3 regions of the Roseburia sp. OM04-10BH genome follow, and region 2 is predicted to be linked to each of the others. Evidence: predicted binding sites of a transcription regulator. Region 2 holds the regulator's gene; each other region holds the start of a gene.

Region 1 (5,351 bases), on a different contig from region 2:
ATCAGTGTTCCACAGATGTTAGTGGACTACCTCTTCGCCTTTGGTGCATTAGGCCTTTCCGGACTTTTCAGCAAATCCAAACATGGACTTATCAAAGGTTATATCGCTGGTGTATTAGGTCGATACTTCTTCGCATTCCTTTCCGGCTGGATTTTCTTCGGCATGTATGCTCCGGAAGAATTCCCGAATGCAGTGGTATACTCTCTTGCTTACAACGGTGCATACCTTGGTGCAGAAGCACTTATTACATTAATCATTATCTGTCTGCCACCAGTCCAGAAGGCATTGAATGCCGTTAAGAATATGGCAAATTCATAATATGATTCTGTCCAAAAAGAGCGTCTTTTCTAATTAGGAAAGAACGCTCTTTTTGATTACGCGAGTAGCGAGAAAAATCGCATGCTTGCATGCAGATTTGACGAGCACCGCGATAACTCGAGAAACTCGCAAAGCGTGTTTCTCGTAGTTGCATTTCTGTATTTTCTTAATTTGTCATTAATTACATCTGAATCCAGCCAAAAGCATTTGCTATGGAACTGATTAAAATAATCGCTGCAAAGATCGGACAAAGGTATTTTATCATCACTGTAAATATCTTTTTCCTGCGGAACGGGCTGCCGCCCCGGGTTACTTCTTCTTCAATCCGCTGCACTCCCACCACTCTTGATACCAGAAGGCAGGTTGCAATAGCCGCAATCGGCATCATCACGGAGTTCGTCAGGAAATCAAAGAAATCAAGAATCTGCATTCCGATAATTTTTACGTTCGCCAATGGTCCATATCCCAGTGTGGAAAGACTTCCCAGAAGAAGCATTACAATGCCGACAATTACCGTTGCTTTCCGTCTTTCCCAGCCCAGTTCATCTTCAAAAGTCGATACTGCACTTTCCGTTAATGCAATAGAACTTGTTATTGCTGCAAACAGCACCAGTACAAAAAACAAAATTCCGACTCCGGTTCCAAGTCCCATGCTGTCAAATACTTTTGGAATCGTAATAAACATCAATGATGGCCCCGCCTGCAGTGTTTCCGGATTTCCACCGGAAAATGCAAAGACTGCCGGAATAATCATCAGCCCTGCCATCATGGCAATCGCTGTATCGAAGATTTCCACGTTCTTCGTGGACTCCTCAATAGAAACTTCCTTCTTCATATAAGAACCAAAAGTAATGAGAATTCCCATGGCAATGGACAGGGAATAAAACATCTGTCCCATGGCTGTTACTACCGTCATCCATGAAAAATTTTCAAGATTTGGAATCAGAAAATATTTAACTCCTTTTAATGCTCCCGGTCTGCTTACGGAATAAACCGTTATTAATATAGAAAGAACAACCAGCACCGGCATCATAAATCTGGATACCCGCTCAATACCATTCCGGACGCCGGCAAAGATAATCCCCAACGTAAATACCGCAAAAAAAGCAAAGCAGATTTCTGTGGAAAGCCCGCTGGAAATGAAATTGGAAAAATATCCATCCGATGCAAGTTTACTGCCATTTCCCCTGATATATTCCACCAGATATTTCATTACCCAGCCGCCAATTACAGAATAATATGGCACGATTAAAACCGGAATAATCGCATTTATCCAGCCACCGAAAGAGAGCCAGCGGGATTTTCCAAAGGTATGATATGCTCCCACCGGGCTCTTCTTCGTCATTCTTCCGATAGAAGTCTCCGCCATAATCATCGTATATCCAAAAGTCAGTGCAAGTATAATATAAATCAGCAGAAAGATTCCTCCCCCATACTTTGCCGCAAGATATGGGAATCTCCATATGTTTCCCAGTCCAACAGAAGCGCCTGCTGCTGATAATACAAACCCTATCTTCCCCGAAAATGTACTTCTTTTCTCATTCTGTGTCTTCATTTTGTTTTTTCTCCTAAACTCATAATTTCCATGACGCAAAGTTATAGAAATCATAACACAGTCTCATAGTTCCTGCAATATTCTTTCCTTTTTATCATGCTACCCCTTATTTCCCCCTATATTTCTGCATTATATATCCATATATTTCATTTGTTTTTACAGTGCATTTCCATGTTTTTTCTTTGTTTTTGCACAATTTGTGTTTTTTCACAAATTTTTCACAATTTTATTAGCACTCACCTCTTGACAGTGCTAATAATTGGTGCTATAACGTAGTCAGAACAAAGGAGAGGAACAAAAAAAAGAGTTCCTAAAACATCCCGGTTCCAAAGAAACAAGGTAAACAAGCATAAAATGATTTATTAAAAAAGGAGAGATGACTTATGTTGATGCCTAGTATTTTTGGAGAGAATTTATTTGATGACTTCTTTGAGGATTTTCCATGGATGGACGATAACATGGATATGAAAAAGACTGAGAAAAAACTTTACGGTCGTAGAGCCGCACGTCTGATGAAGACAGATATAAAGGAGCAGGACAATGGTTACGAACTGGTCATTGATTTACCTGGATTTAAGAAAGACGAAGTAAGTGCTTCCTTAGAGAACGGTTACCTGACCATCAGTGCCGCCAAAGGCTTGGATGAGGAAGATAAAGATAAGAAATCCGGCAAGTACATCCGTAAGGAACGTTATTCCGGAGCCTGCAGCCGAAGCTTTTATGTTGGCGATGCCGTTACCGAAGAAGATATCAAGGGCGAATTTAAACACGGTATCTTAAAACTCTTCGTTCCGAAGAAAGAAGCAAAACCTGCAGTAGAAGACCACAAATATATTGCAATTGAAGGATAATTTCAGACATTGTATTTCAGATATCTGATGATGTAAAAGAAAGGAAGCATGTTATTATGTCAGATAAAAATCCAAAACATCCATTAAAGAAGAAGAAAGTAAAAGCTAAAATTAATGTAGCCGACCATGAGGCTGTTGAAGAAGCCAGAGAAGCTCACAGAAATAAAAAACATTATTATTAATTACAACAATTATTTTCAGGAGGAATGACTTATGTTAGTACCAAGTATTTTTTCAAACAACTTTGTAGATGATATATTTGATGATGTATTTCCATTTGGAGCTTACAATGCTCCTGCAACAGACAACCGTGCTGCCATGAACACTGACGTTAAGGAATTTGACGACAGATATGAACTGGAATTTGAACTTCCAGGTTTTAAGAAAGAAGATATCCAGGCTGAGCTGAAAGACGGATACCTCATCGTCAATGCCAAACACCAGGACAATAAGGACGAAAAAGACAAAGATGGCAAATATATCCGTAAAGAACGTTACTATGGCTCTTACCAGCGTAGTTTCTATGTCGGAGATGGCGTTACTCAGGATGACATCAAAGGTGGTTTTGAAAATGGTATCCTGACTCTGACCGTTCCGAAGAAAGAAGTAAAACCTGCTGTGGAAGAAAAGAAATATATTTCCATTGAGGGATAATACCAGGATAATTAAAAGGAAAAAGGGGCGGTGTGAGTATTCACACCGCCTCTCCTTTTTATGTGAGAAACACGCTTTGCGTGTTTCTCGTAGTTTAGCTGACATTACTTTATCGTCGATGCCCGCTGTCTGATATTCTTATTAAAATTAATCACATTGTGATTATATTCTTCATCCATCAACTCGGAATGAATCATAAAATCTGCAGTTGCCTTATTATTTGCAATCGGGATGTCATATACCTGTGCAATACGAAGCAGCGCTTTTACATCCGGGTCATGAGGTGCTGCAGTAAGCGGATCTGAAAAGAAAATCACGAAATCTACTTTTCCCTCTACTATCTTAGCACCAATCTGCTGGTCTCCGCCCAGCGGACCGCTGTTATAGCCTTTTACCGGCAGTCCCGTCTGGTCTGTAATCATTTTTGCCGTTGTTCCGGTTCCACAAAGGAAATGCTTCTTTAAAATTTCTGCATTGTCTTTGCACCACTGGATCAGTTCTGCTTTCTTTCCATCATGGGCAATCAATGCAATATTTTTCTGTTTTCCGATTGTCAAAGTAAGAAAATCCGGTTCCATACTCATATTGTGTCTTCTCCTTTATTGTATTATTTTCCAACCATTTCATTTATCAAGTGAAAATCAACTCCTGATAAACAATTGCAGCTCGCCAATCACGCTTATATGTTGACTTGCTTACGCTCATTATAACATGATAGGATGATTCCAGACAATGTTTGGGGTAGAAATCTTCATATAAAAAACGAGCACACCTAACAGTGTACTCGTTTTTTTCGTCGATGCGACAGGATTTGAACCTGCGACCTCTGCGTCCCGAACGCAGCGCTCTACCAAGCTGAGCCACGCATCGTTATTTAATTCTTTCACACGCTCAACTATATTAGCATATATCACATTTTTTGTCCAGTAATATTTTTATTTTCTTTTCTACTTAATCGTTTTATGTTATACTTAAGTCAATCATAAGAACGGCTTTTACAATGCCGAAGCAACTTTTTTTACCAGAGAAAGGCACATTATGGAGAACAACCAGAGACCAACAATTGCAATTATGTTAGGTGACACCCAGTCCAGCTACTCAGAAGACTTACTTCGAGGCTTCTATACCTGTGCCAGAGAAGAAGATATCAATATTATTTTTCTGATGGGACCTCAGATGCCACAATATTGTAAAGATATTTTATCCTGCAGTTTTGATGGAGACTATAATTATCAGTTTGATACGATTTATGATTATGTGCATTTTACCAGACCGGATGCACTCATTATTACCTATGGTTCTCTTTCTATTTTTAAAAGTAACCAGGTAAAGACAGACTTTCTTTCCCATTATAAAGATATTCCATTTCTGATGTTAGAGGACACACCGGACGATCCTGACATTCCATATCTGATTGCTGACAACTACAACGGTATGCGGCAATGTATCGAGCATCTTGTGAATGTCCATGGCTATCGTAAGATTGCTTTTGTAGCAGGACCAGCTAACAACAAAGACTCCAATGAACGGTTGAAAGCCTACCGCGATGTTATGGTGGAACATCAGCTTCCGGTCACGGATGATATGGTCGTCTATGGCAACTACTCAGAGCTTGTCACCGAGCAGGTGGAATATATCCTAGACCACAACCCGGAATTAGAGGCAATTGCTTTTGCAAATGATAATATGGCAAAGGCAGGATACCGCGTCTGTGCTGCAAGAGACCTTTTGGTGGGACATGACATTGCCATTACCGGTTTTGACGACATTGACCACGCAAAAACCATGGAGCCACCACTGACCAGTGTTTCCCACAGCAGCTTCCAGTTCAGCTACCAGGCATTACAGAATGCGCTTATGCTCTGTCAGGGAAAGAAGCCACAATCCTGCCGGATGTCAGCCATTTTTCACCAGAGAAGCTCCTGCGGCTGCCAGCTGCACACCGGCTTTACCACACTGCGTCATATCAGCAT
Region 2 (5,351 bases):
CCAAAACAGGGTTGAATGTGGAAGAAGTATTAGAGCAGATTGTGCATAAATTACCGGCACCCAAAGGGGATGCCAAAGCGCCTCTTCAGGCGTTGATTTTTGATTCTGTGTATGATGCTTATAAAGGTGTTATTGTATTCTGCAGAATCCGGGAAGGTTCCGTAAAACCGGGGACAACCATCCGCATGATGGCAACCGGAGCAGAGGCAGATGTAGTAGAAGTAGGATATTTCGGAGCCGGACAGTTCATTCCATGTGATGAGTTAGAAGCCGGAATGGTAGGTTATATTACTGCCAGCCTTAAGAATGTGAAAGAAACCCGTGTGGGTGATACCATAACAGAAGCAAAGCGTCCTTGTGATGCACCATTGCCGGGATATAAGAAAGTTAATCCGATGGTGTACTGTGGATTATATCCAACAGATGGAGCCAAATATCCGGATCTTCGTGACGCTTTGGAAAAATTACAGTTAAATGATGCAGCCTTACAGTTTGAACCGGAGACTTCCATTGCATTGGGCTTTGGTTTCCGCTGTGGTTTCTTGGGACTGCTTCATTTGGAGGTAATTCAGGAGCGGTTAGAGAGAGAATTTAATCTTGATTTAGTAACGACAGCACCAGGCGTTGTATACCGGGTACATAAGACTGATGGTACCATGATAGAATTGACAAACCCATCCAATCTTCCGGATCCATCCGAAATCGAATATATGGAAGAGCCGATGGTTGCAGCAGAAATTATGGTGACATCCGAATATGTAGGTGCCATTATGGATTTGTGCCAGGAACGCCGTGGTATCTATAAGAGTATGGAATATATTGAGCAGACCCGTGCAGTTATTAAATATGACCTTCCGTTAAATGAAATTATTTATGATTTCTTTGATGCATTGAAATCCCGTTCCAAAGGATATGCGTCCTTTGATTATGAGATGAAGGGTTATGAGCAGTCAGAGCTTGTGAAACTGGATATTCTTATTAATAAAGAAGAAGTGGATGCTCTTTCCTTTATTGTATTTAAGGATACCGCCTATGAGCGTGGAAGAAAGATGTGTGAGAAGTTAAAGGAAGAGATTCCGAGACATTTATTTGAAATCCCGATTCAGGCAGCCGTTGGAAGCAAGGTAATTGCCCGTGAGACAGTAAAAGCAATGCGAAAAGATGTGCTGGCAAAATGTTACGGCGGTGACATCAGCCGTAAGCGTAAACTGTTAGAGAAACAGAAGGAAGGTAAGAAACGTATGCGTCAGGTGGGAAATGTAGAGATTCCACAGGAAGCATTTATGAGTGTACTGAAGTTAGATGAGAAATAGATGACAGGAGAACATAGATGGAACTTTATGTGCATATTCCTTTTTGTGTAAGAAAATGTGAATATTGTGATTTCTTATCAGCACCTGCGGACGAGCGGTTACAAAACCGCTACGTGGGTGCTCTTTTGCATGAAATCAGATATTACGGACAGACAATGGGACGTCCGGTTCTTTCTACTATATATATAGGGGGCGGAACACCGTCTCTTTTAGCACCGGAATATATCGCACTTCTTTTAAAACAGATTCAGGTAAGCTTTGAGGTGGAAGCAGATGCAGAGACTACCATAGAATGTAATCCCGGAACTTTAAATGAGGAAAAACTTCTTACCTATAAAGAAGCAGGCATTAACCGTCTCAGCATAGGGTTACAGTCTGCCTTTGATGATGAATTAAAGATATTAGGAAGAATCCATACTTACCGGCAGTTCTTGGAGAATTATGAATGTGCCAGAAGATGTGGATTTGAAAATATCAACGTTGATTTGATGAGTGCCCTGCCTTATCAGAGTACGGAGAAATTTGTCACCAGCTTAAAGCGTGTCATAGCATTAAAACCGGAGCATATTTCAGCCTATTCCCTGATTATCGAAAAGGGAACACCATTTTATGAAAAATACAAATTCGAGGCAGTGCTCCGGGAAGCCGGAAAGCCGACAGAGCATCTGCCATCTGAAGAGACGGAGTATGAAATTTATAAAAAGACTCAGGAGATTCTTGCAGAGGCAGGTTATGGGCATTATGAAGTATCCAATTATGCAAAGCAGGGGAAAGAGGCAAGGCATAATATCGGATACTGGAAGCGGGTACCGTATCTTGGGGTAGGACTTGGGGCAGCTTCCCTGATTGGAGAAGTACGCTACAGTAATATAAGAGAGATTGAAGCGTATATCAAAGCATGTGGTAATATTTCGGCGAAGGAAATAGATGGAGTACCGGCATTGAATCTCCATGAGAGTGCAGATGCAATCAGCCGCCATGCCCAGATGGAAGAATTCATGTTTTTAGGCCTGCGTATGTTAAAGGGAGTTACAAGAACAGAATTCAAAGAGACTTTTGGCGTGGAAATAGAAGCAGTATATGGCGAAGTCTTAAACCAGCTTCAGGAAGAGGACTTAATCGAGAAAAAAGCCGGTGTAATAAAGCTCAGCGACCACGGCATGGACATCAGTAACTATGTACTCGCCCAGTTTTTACTGGATTAAGTAGTGCGGTGTTGAACAGCATTGAATCAGAACAAATCTAAAGAAACTATAAAATTATAAAATGCTGTTGACAAAAAAAAAGAATGGTGCTATCTTAAGTACATAGAAATTAGCACTCTTTCAAGTTGAGTGCTAACAACAAAGAAAAAGCAGTACAAAAAGCTTTTTCAAATACCTATAAAAGTTTCATTTTCAGGAGAACGTGAATGAACGAGAACGAATTAGATGAAAGAAAAACAAAAATCTTAAATGCAATCATTCGCAACTATCTGGAAACAGGTGAGCCGGTTGGTTCAAGAACCATTTCCAAGTATACGGATTTGAACTTAAGTTCCGCAACAATCCGGAATGAGATGTCGGACTTGGAAGAGATGGGATATATTTTGCAGCCACATACATCGGCAGGAAGAATTCCATCCGATAAGGGATATCGCTTCTATGTAGATAATCTGATTGCAGAGAAGGACAAAGAAGTATCCGATATGAAAGAGTTCGTAATTGAACATACGGAGAAGATGGAACAGGTATTGCAGCAGGTGGCAAAGCTGTTGGCAAACAACACGAATTACACCACCATGATAACAGCACCGCAGTATCACCACAACAGCCTGAAGTTCATCCAGTTATCCAATGTGGATGATGAACATATTCTGGCGGTTGTCGTATTGGAAGGCAATCTTGTGAAAAATAAGATGATTCCGATAGAAGAGCCGATAGACAATGAGCATATGTTAAAACTTAACATGCTTTTGAATACACATTTAAATGGATTGTCATTAGATCAGATTAATCTGGGCACCATAGCAGTGTTGAAAGAGAAAGCCGGTATCCATTCCAAAGTCATCAGTGATGTACTGGATGCAGTAGCAGAAGCAATCAGCGAAGACGAGGATTTGGAGATATATACCAGCGGTGCAACGAATATCTTAAAATATCCGGAGTTATCGGATTCGCAGAAAGCAGGAGAGCTTTTAAATGCGTTAGAAGAGAAGAAACAGTTAGTAAGTCTGGTGACGGATAACCTCAGCAATGAGGAGAACGGCATACAGGTTTATATAGGAGATGAATCTCCAATTCAGACCATGAAGGACTGCAGTGTGGTAACAGCTACCTATGAACTTGGTAAAGGCGTGAAGGGAACGATAGGTATTATCGGACCGAAGCGTATGGATTATGAGAACGTCATGGATAATCTGAAAAATTTGAAATCACAACTAGAAGGCATATTTGATAAGCCGAAGAAAGAATAGCATAGAAAGGTGGTAAGGAAGTGGCAGAAGAAAAGAAAGAAGAAGTGCTTGAGGAAGTATTAGAAGACTTAGAAGCAGAGGATGCAAAAAAACAGGAAGAAGCACAGAATACCGCCTCAGAAGAAAAAGAAGTTGAGGCAGAAGAAAAAACGGAAGATACCGAATCTGAACCGGAAGAAATAGAGAAAGAAGATGAGGAGAAAAAGAAAGGTATCTTTAAAAAGAAAGACAAGAAAGATAAGAAGGACGAACAGATTGAAGATTTAACCGACCGGCTGAAACGTCAGATGGCAGAATTTGAAAACTTCCGTAAGAGAACGGAAAAGGAAAAGAGCCAGATGTATGACATGGGAGCCAGTGCAATCTTAGAGAAAATCCTTCCAGTTATCGACAATTTTGAAAGAGGGCTTGCAGCTGTACCGGAAGAAGACAAAAACAATGGCTTCGTAGAAGGTATGGATAAGATTTATAAGCAGATGATGACAGTGCTGACAGAAGTTGGTGTAACACCGATTGAAGCAGCCGGTCAGGAGTTTGACCCGAATCTCCATAATGCAGTAATGCATGTGGAAGATGAAGAACTCGGTGAGAATGTAGTAGCCGAGGAGTTACAGAAAGGTTACAAGTACAAAGAAAATGTAATCAGACATAGCATGGTAAAAGTAGCGAATTAAGCATAGGAGGATAAGAACATGAGTAAAATTATTGGTATTGATTTAGGAACAACAAACAGTTGTGTGGCAGTTATGGAAGGTGGAAAACCTACCGTTATAGCAAACCAGGAAGGTGCAAGAACAACACCATCTATCGTAGCATTTACAAAAACAGGTGAGCGTCTGATTGGTGAACCAGCAAAACGTCAGGCAGTAACCAACGCAGAGAAAACAATCTCTTCCATTAAGAGACATATGGGAACCGATTACAAAGTAAGCATTGATGACAAACAGTATTCTCCACAGCAGATTTCTGCAATGATTTTACAGAAATTAAAAGCTGATGCAGAAGGATATTTAGGAGAAAAAGTATCAGAAGCAGTTATTACTGTACCGGCATACTTCAATGACGCACAGCGTCAGGCAACCAAGGATGCAGGTAAGATTGCAGGACTTGATGTAAAACGTATCATCAACGAGCCGACAGCAGCAGCACTTGCTTATGGACTGGACAACGAAAAAGAACAGAAAATTATGGTATACGACTTAGGTGGTGGTACATTTGATGTATCTATCATTGAAATCGGTGACGGAGTCATCGAAGTATTATCTACAAATGGTGATACCAGATTAGGTGGAGATGATTTCGATAACAAGATTACACAGTGGATGATTGACGAATTCAAGAAAGCAGAAGGCGTTGACTTATCTACCGATAAGATGGCTCTTCAGAGATTAAAAGAAGCTGCAGAGAAAGCTAAGAAAGAGTTGTCTTCTGCAACAACAACCAATATCAACCTGCCTTTCATTACTGCAACAGCAGAAGGACCAAAGCACTTTGATATGAACTTGACAAGAGCAAAATTCGATGAGTTGACACATGACTTAGTAGAAAAAACAGCAATCCCGGTACAGAACGCTATGAAGGAT
Region 3 (5,351 bases), on a different contig from region 2:
CTACTTCCCATCAAATCTGTGAGGTCACTCCAGTCAAGGTCATCAAGAGATTTTACATTTTTAAGTTTCTTTCCCTGTGCCTTGATAACAGCTTCACTGAATCCGGTCTCGTCAAAATCAACATATGCTGTTCCTGCTGTTTCATAGCCGTTATACTCTACAGAAATATAATCGTTGATATTTACTTTCTTTTTCTGATTCTTCACTACCACAAGTGCAACAATTGCAACTACTACAACTGCAATGACTGCAATAAGCAATGCCCATAACTGTTTCGTCATCTTAAATGGTTTCTTAGGCGGGCGTGCCTGCTGTGGCTGTCCCTGGAACTGTCCCTGCTGCGGCTGTCCCTGGAACTGTCCCTGCTGTGGTCTTCCCTGGAACTGTCCCTGCTGTGGTCTTCCCTGAAACTGTCCCTGCTGCGGCTGTCCCTGGAACTGTCCCTGCTGTGGTCTTCCCTGAAACTGTCCCTGCTGCGGCTGACTCTGGAACTGTCCCTGCTGCGGCTGACTCTGGAACTGTCCCTGCTGCGGCTGACTCTGGAACTGTCCCTGCTGTGGCTGCTCCTGTGCCGGTGTTTTCTGTTCTGCCGGCTGTTCCTGTACCGGTGTTTCCTGCTCTGCCGGCTGTTCCTGTACCGGTGTTTCCTGCTCTGCCGGCTGTTCCATCTCCCCTTTTAATTTCTGGCCACAATTCGGGCAAAAATCTGCATCATCACCCACTTGTGTGCCACAATTTCCACAAAATGCCATTTTCATTTTCCTCCTTGGTTTTACCATGATATGTTACTTGCTTTTATGCATTAACAAGTTAAACTATTTCAATTCTACACAATATTTTGTGGTTGGTCAATCAATTTTACCGAGAATTTACACTTTAAATCTTATAATTTTCTTGCACAGGCAAGTGCTAATGCTCCCGGTCCGATATGGCAGGATACATTTAAAGAAAGCGGATCCATCATAATGTCTGTAATCCCAAATTCTGCTTCCACTTCTTTGCGGAATTCCATCGCTGCACTTATATCTCCAGTGTATGCAATACAAAGCTGCATCTCATCCTGACACTCCTTAAAGCGGGATGCATAGTCATCTTTTACTGCTTTTATCATAATGCTTTTTGCCTGCTTTACCGTTCTGGCTTTTGCAAAAGCATCCAGCTTTTCACCCTGAATCTGTAATACCGGTTTTAATTTCAACAATGTTCCCAGTGCTGCTGCTGCCGGTGTAATTCTTCCACCTTTTTTCAGATAGTAAAGGGTATCTACCATGATATAAATGCTGGACTGGAATTTTGCATCCTCTAAAATATCTTTAATCTCTTTTCCGCTCTTGCCACTCTCTGACAGCCTGATTGCATCAAATACGGACTGTTTCTGTGTTACAGAAATTCTCTGATTGTTTACTACAAAAACCTTGCCCTCATACTCTTCATCTGAAGATAATGCTGTTGCTGTCTCACAGGAACTGCTCAATCCACTGGATAAAGGAATGTATACTATTTCATCATATTCTTTTAAAAGCTCATCCCAACGGTCTGTAAGGTCTCCTACTGCCGGCATGGATGTTGAAATCTCAGCTCCATCTGTTAGATGCTCATAAAATGTATCCTGTGTCAGATTGATATCCTCAAACAGTGTTTCACCATTTATAAAAAAAGGCATTGGTAATACGCTAATCCCTAACTGCTGCGCTTCTGCCTGACGAATTCCACTGGAACTGTCTGTAAGAATAACTACCTTTCCCATTTTTCTTCCTCCTTGCTATTCAGACTTCATGTTACACAATGAAATAATTGTAACATATTTTGCAAATCAAAACAACTGCCCCCCAAAAACTAACATCAGGAAAAAAACTGCATAGCAAAACTCCTGACTGCATTATCCGCAGCCAGGAGCTCTCTATCCTTACTTTTCAGTAATATATTTTATTTTCTTATTACATCATTCCCATACCTGGGTTTCCTGCCGGCATTGCAGGAGCATCTTCTTTGATATTTGCTACAACAGATTCCGTTGTAAGTAATGTAGATGCTACAGATGTTGCATTCTGCAAAGCACTTCTTGTAACCTTAACCGGGTCAAGGATACCAGCTTCTACCATATCTACATATTCTTCTGTTGCTGCATTAAATCCGATACCAGGAGCGGACTCTTTTACTTTATTAATAATAACTGCACCTTCAAGACCTGCATTTGCGGAAATGTAATACAATGGAGACTCCAATGCTTTTAAGATAACCTTTGCACCGGTCTTCTCATCACCTTCCAATGTCTCAGCAAGCTTTGCAACCTCTTTGGATGCATGGATGTATGCAGAACCGCCACCTGCGATGATTCCTTCTTCGACTGCTGCTCTTGTTGCATTCAAAGCATCTTCCATACGAAGTTTTGCTTCTTTCATTTCTGTCTCTGTTGCAGCACCAACACGGATAACTGCTACGCCGCCTGCCAGTTTTGCAAGTCTTTCCTGTAATTTTTCTTTATCAAATTCAGATGTTGTCTCTTCAAGCTGTGCACGAATCTGGCCGATTCTTGCCTGGATTTCTTCTTTATTTCCTTCACCATCAACGATAACGGTGTTCTCTTTCTTAACCTTAACAGATTTTGCACGGCCAAGCTGTGCCATAGTAGCATCTTTTAATTCCAGACCAACTTCTTCTGAAATTACCTGACCACCGGTAAGGATAGCGATATCTTTTAACATTTCTTTTCTTCTGTCGCCATATCCTGGAGCTTTTACTGCTACAACGTTAAATGTTCCACGCAGTTTATTTACAATCAATGTAGTTAAAGCTTCACCCTCGATATCTTCAGCAATGATAAGAAGTCTGGAACCGGACTGAACAATCTGTTCTAACAGTGGAAGGATTTCCTGAATGTTGCTGATTTTCTTATCGGTAATTAAGATGTACGGCTCATCTAAAACTGCTTCCATCTTATCCATATCTGTGCACATATATGCGGAAATGTATCCACGGTCAAACTGCATACCTTCTACCAGGTCAAGCTCTGTCTGCATGGTCTTGCTCTCTTCAATGGTAATAACACCATCATTGGAAACTTTTTCCATTGCATCTGCTACCATGTTGCCAACGCTTTCATCACCTGCGGAAATAGATGCAACTTTTGCAATCTGGTCTTTTCCGGTTACTTTAGAAGACATTGCTGCGATTGTTTCAACTGCTTTTTCAGTTGCTTTCTTCATACCACGTCTTAAAACGATCGGGTTTGCACCAGCCTCTAAGTTCTTCATTCCTTCCTGAATCATTGCCTGTGCAAGAACGGTTGCTGTTGTAGTACCATCACCAGCAACGTCATTGGTCTTGGTTGCTACTTCTTTTACAAGCTGTGCGCCCATATTTTCGAATGCATCTTCCAATTCGATTTCTTTTGCAATGGTAACACCATCATTTGTGATTAATGGAGCGCCATATGATTTATCCAGTACAACGTTTCTTCCTTTTGGTCCGATTGTTACTCTGACTGTATTTGCCAGTTTATCAACTCCAGCCTCTAATGCTGTTCTGGCTTCTGTTCCATATTTGATTTCCTTTGCCATAATCTTTCTTACCTCTTTCTTCTATTTTCCTATTTTATTATTTGTTTTATTTACCAATTATCAATTCGATTATTCTACTACTGCAAGAATATCATTCTGCTTTACGATGATATATTCTTCGCCATCCAGTTTTACTTCTGTTCCGGCATATTTAGAATAAATAACCTTCTGTCCTTCTTTTACCTGCATGGTAACTTCTTTGCCATCTACCACTCCGCCAGGACCAACTGCGATTACTTCTGCTTCCTGTGGTTTCTCCTGTGCAGCACTTGCTAAGATAATTCCGGATTTGGTTTTTTCCTCTGCTTTTAACTGTTTTAATACAACTCTGTCTGATAATGGTACTAATTTCATGATTCATTGCCTCCTTGATTCGGTCTCTTTGTTTTCTTTCTTTTTTATTAGCACTCATTCAAGCCGAGTGCTAACTGATAGTCATATAATAGTTTCTGCGTCTCTTTTTCGCAAGCCTGACCATTTTTTATTTTTCTCTTGTTTCCTTATATTTACTCTTAATATCTCGTTTTTTCTCTCGTTTTCTCACTTTCTGTAATTTGTAACGATTTAATACTTTTTTTAGATTTGTTTATGAAATCAGTCCAAAATGCTCCAATCCCTTATAAATGCCGTCTTCGTGCAATGGTGCTGTGATATAATCCGCTGCTTCTTTTGCTGCTTTGGTACCATTTCCCATGGCAATTCCATGCTGCACATGCTTTAACATTTCCACATCATTGATACTGTCTCCAAATGCATAGGTATCTTCTTTCTCAATACCAAGAAGCTCACAGGTTTTTTCGATGCCGGACGCTTTGGAAAATCCTTTTGGAACAAACTCTGCGCATGCCGCATCATGCACCAGCGGTGTGAAATTCTCTTCCAGATGGGAAAGTACCTTAAGATAAGCATCATCCGGTGTGGAGCAGGAAAACTTACTGATTTCCATAATTGCTTCATTTCCCATTACCGGCAGCAAATCCTCTCCCAATGTCTCTTTTAGTCTCAAGCCATAAGGGTCTTCTTCAAATTCTTCCAGATCCATATACAAATTCTGGCTTCCCTCATATACCGTAGGAATTCCATACTCTTTTAATATATGTATGGTATCCTCTATCAATTCCTGTTCTAATTTTTTATAAAAAAGTGTTTTTCCATCCATCTCTATCCAGGTACCGCAGCCTGCCACAATTCCGTCGAATCCCAGTGCCAGCAATCTTTCATCCTGAATAAATGCTCTGGTTCTTCCGCTGCAGAGAAATGCCAGATGTCCATTTTCCCGCAGCATCCGGATTGCTTCCTTTGTGCTCTCCGGTATCACAAAATGCTCGTCCCACAATGTTCCATCAATATCAAAAAATACTGCTTTCCTGCTCATTCTCTTTATGTCCTTTCGCTGTTTTCTTCTCGCTCTTTTTGTCACAAGGGTTATTTTATGCCCCAAAAGCAGAATGTGTCAACCACGAAAAAGCCGCCTGCCACAGCTCACCTTCCGGCGTCACCATAGTCAGACGACTTTCTTCTATCATTATATTGTAATTTTCATTACTGTATGGAAAGATAAGAATATCCCATCAGACTTTCGTCTACTTCACGGGCTGCTTCTCTTCCTTCACGGATTGCCCATACAACCAAGGACTGTCCACGATGCATATCTCCTGCTGTAAAGACATTTTCCACGTTGGTCTTGTAATGACCGGCTTCTGTTGCCACATTGGTTCTGGCATTTAAGTCTACGCCGAACGCTTTGGCAATGTAATCTTCTGTTCCAAGGAAGCCTGCTGCAATCAGAAC

Evidence for each region. Region 2 encodes HrcA, which represses chaperone genes, less so after heat shock. Its sites were predicted from a motif close to TGTTAGCACTCNNNNNNNNNGAGTGCTAACA; they were not measured.
Region 1: the regulator HrcA is predicted to act here: its motif matches at 2,101-2,131, upstream of DXB43_RS09050 (Hsp20/alpha crystallin family protein).
Region 3: the regulator HrcA is predicted to act here: its motif matches at 3,960-3,990, upstream of groES (co-chaperone GroES).

Annotation. Positions count from the first base shown of each region.
Region 1 is NZ_QTZI01000007.1:135,059-140,409, forward strand. Features, by position in the region: gene thiT (energy-coupled thiamine transporter ThiT) at 1-318, shown strand, start outside; gene DXB43_RS09045 (sodium-dependent transporter) at 500-1,873, opposite strand; gene DXB43_RS09050 (Hsp20/alpha crystallin family protein) at 2,257-2,724, shown strand; gene DXB43_RS15645 (hypothetical protein) at 2,781-2,906, shown strand; gene DXB43_RS09055 (Hsp20/alpha crystallin family protein) at 2,938-3,378, shown strand; gene DXB43_RS09060 (methylglyoxal synthase) at 3,483-3,956, opposite strand; tRNA gene DXB43_RS09065 (tRNA-Pro) at 4,175-4,248, opposite strand; gene DXB43_RS09070 (GGDEF domain-containing protein) at 4,417-5,351, shown strand, end outside.
Region 2 is NZ_QTZI01000011.1:84,438-89,788, forward strand. Features, by position in the region: gene lepA (translation elongation factor 4) at 1-1,313, shown strand, start outside; gene hemW (radical SAM family heme chaperone HemW) at 1,331-2,518, shown strand; gene hrcA (heat-inducible transcriptional repressor HrcA) at 2,725-3,768, shown strand; gene grpE (nucleotide exchange factor GrpE) at 3,789-4,442, shown strand; gene dnaK (molecular chaperone DnaK) at 4,461-5,351, shown strand, end outside.
Region 3 is NZ_QTZI01000002.1:42,911-48,261, forward strand. Features, by position in the region: gene DXB43_RS02675 (zinc ribbon domain-containing protein) at 1-752, opposite strand, end outside; gene DXB43_RS02680 (DegV family protein) at 884-1,747, opposite strand; gene groL (chaperonin GroEL) at 1,938-3,560, opposite strand; gene groES (co-chaperone GroES) at 3,630-3,914, opposite strand; gene DXB43_RS02695 (Cof-type HAD-IIB family hydrolase) at 4,147-4,935, opposite strand; gene DXB43_RS02700 (glutamate synthase subunit beta) at 5,103-5,351, opposite strand, start outside.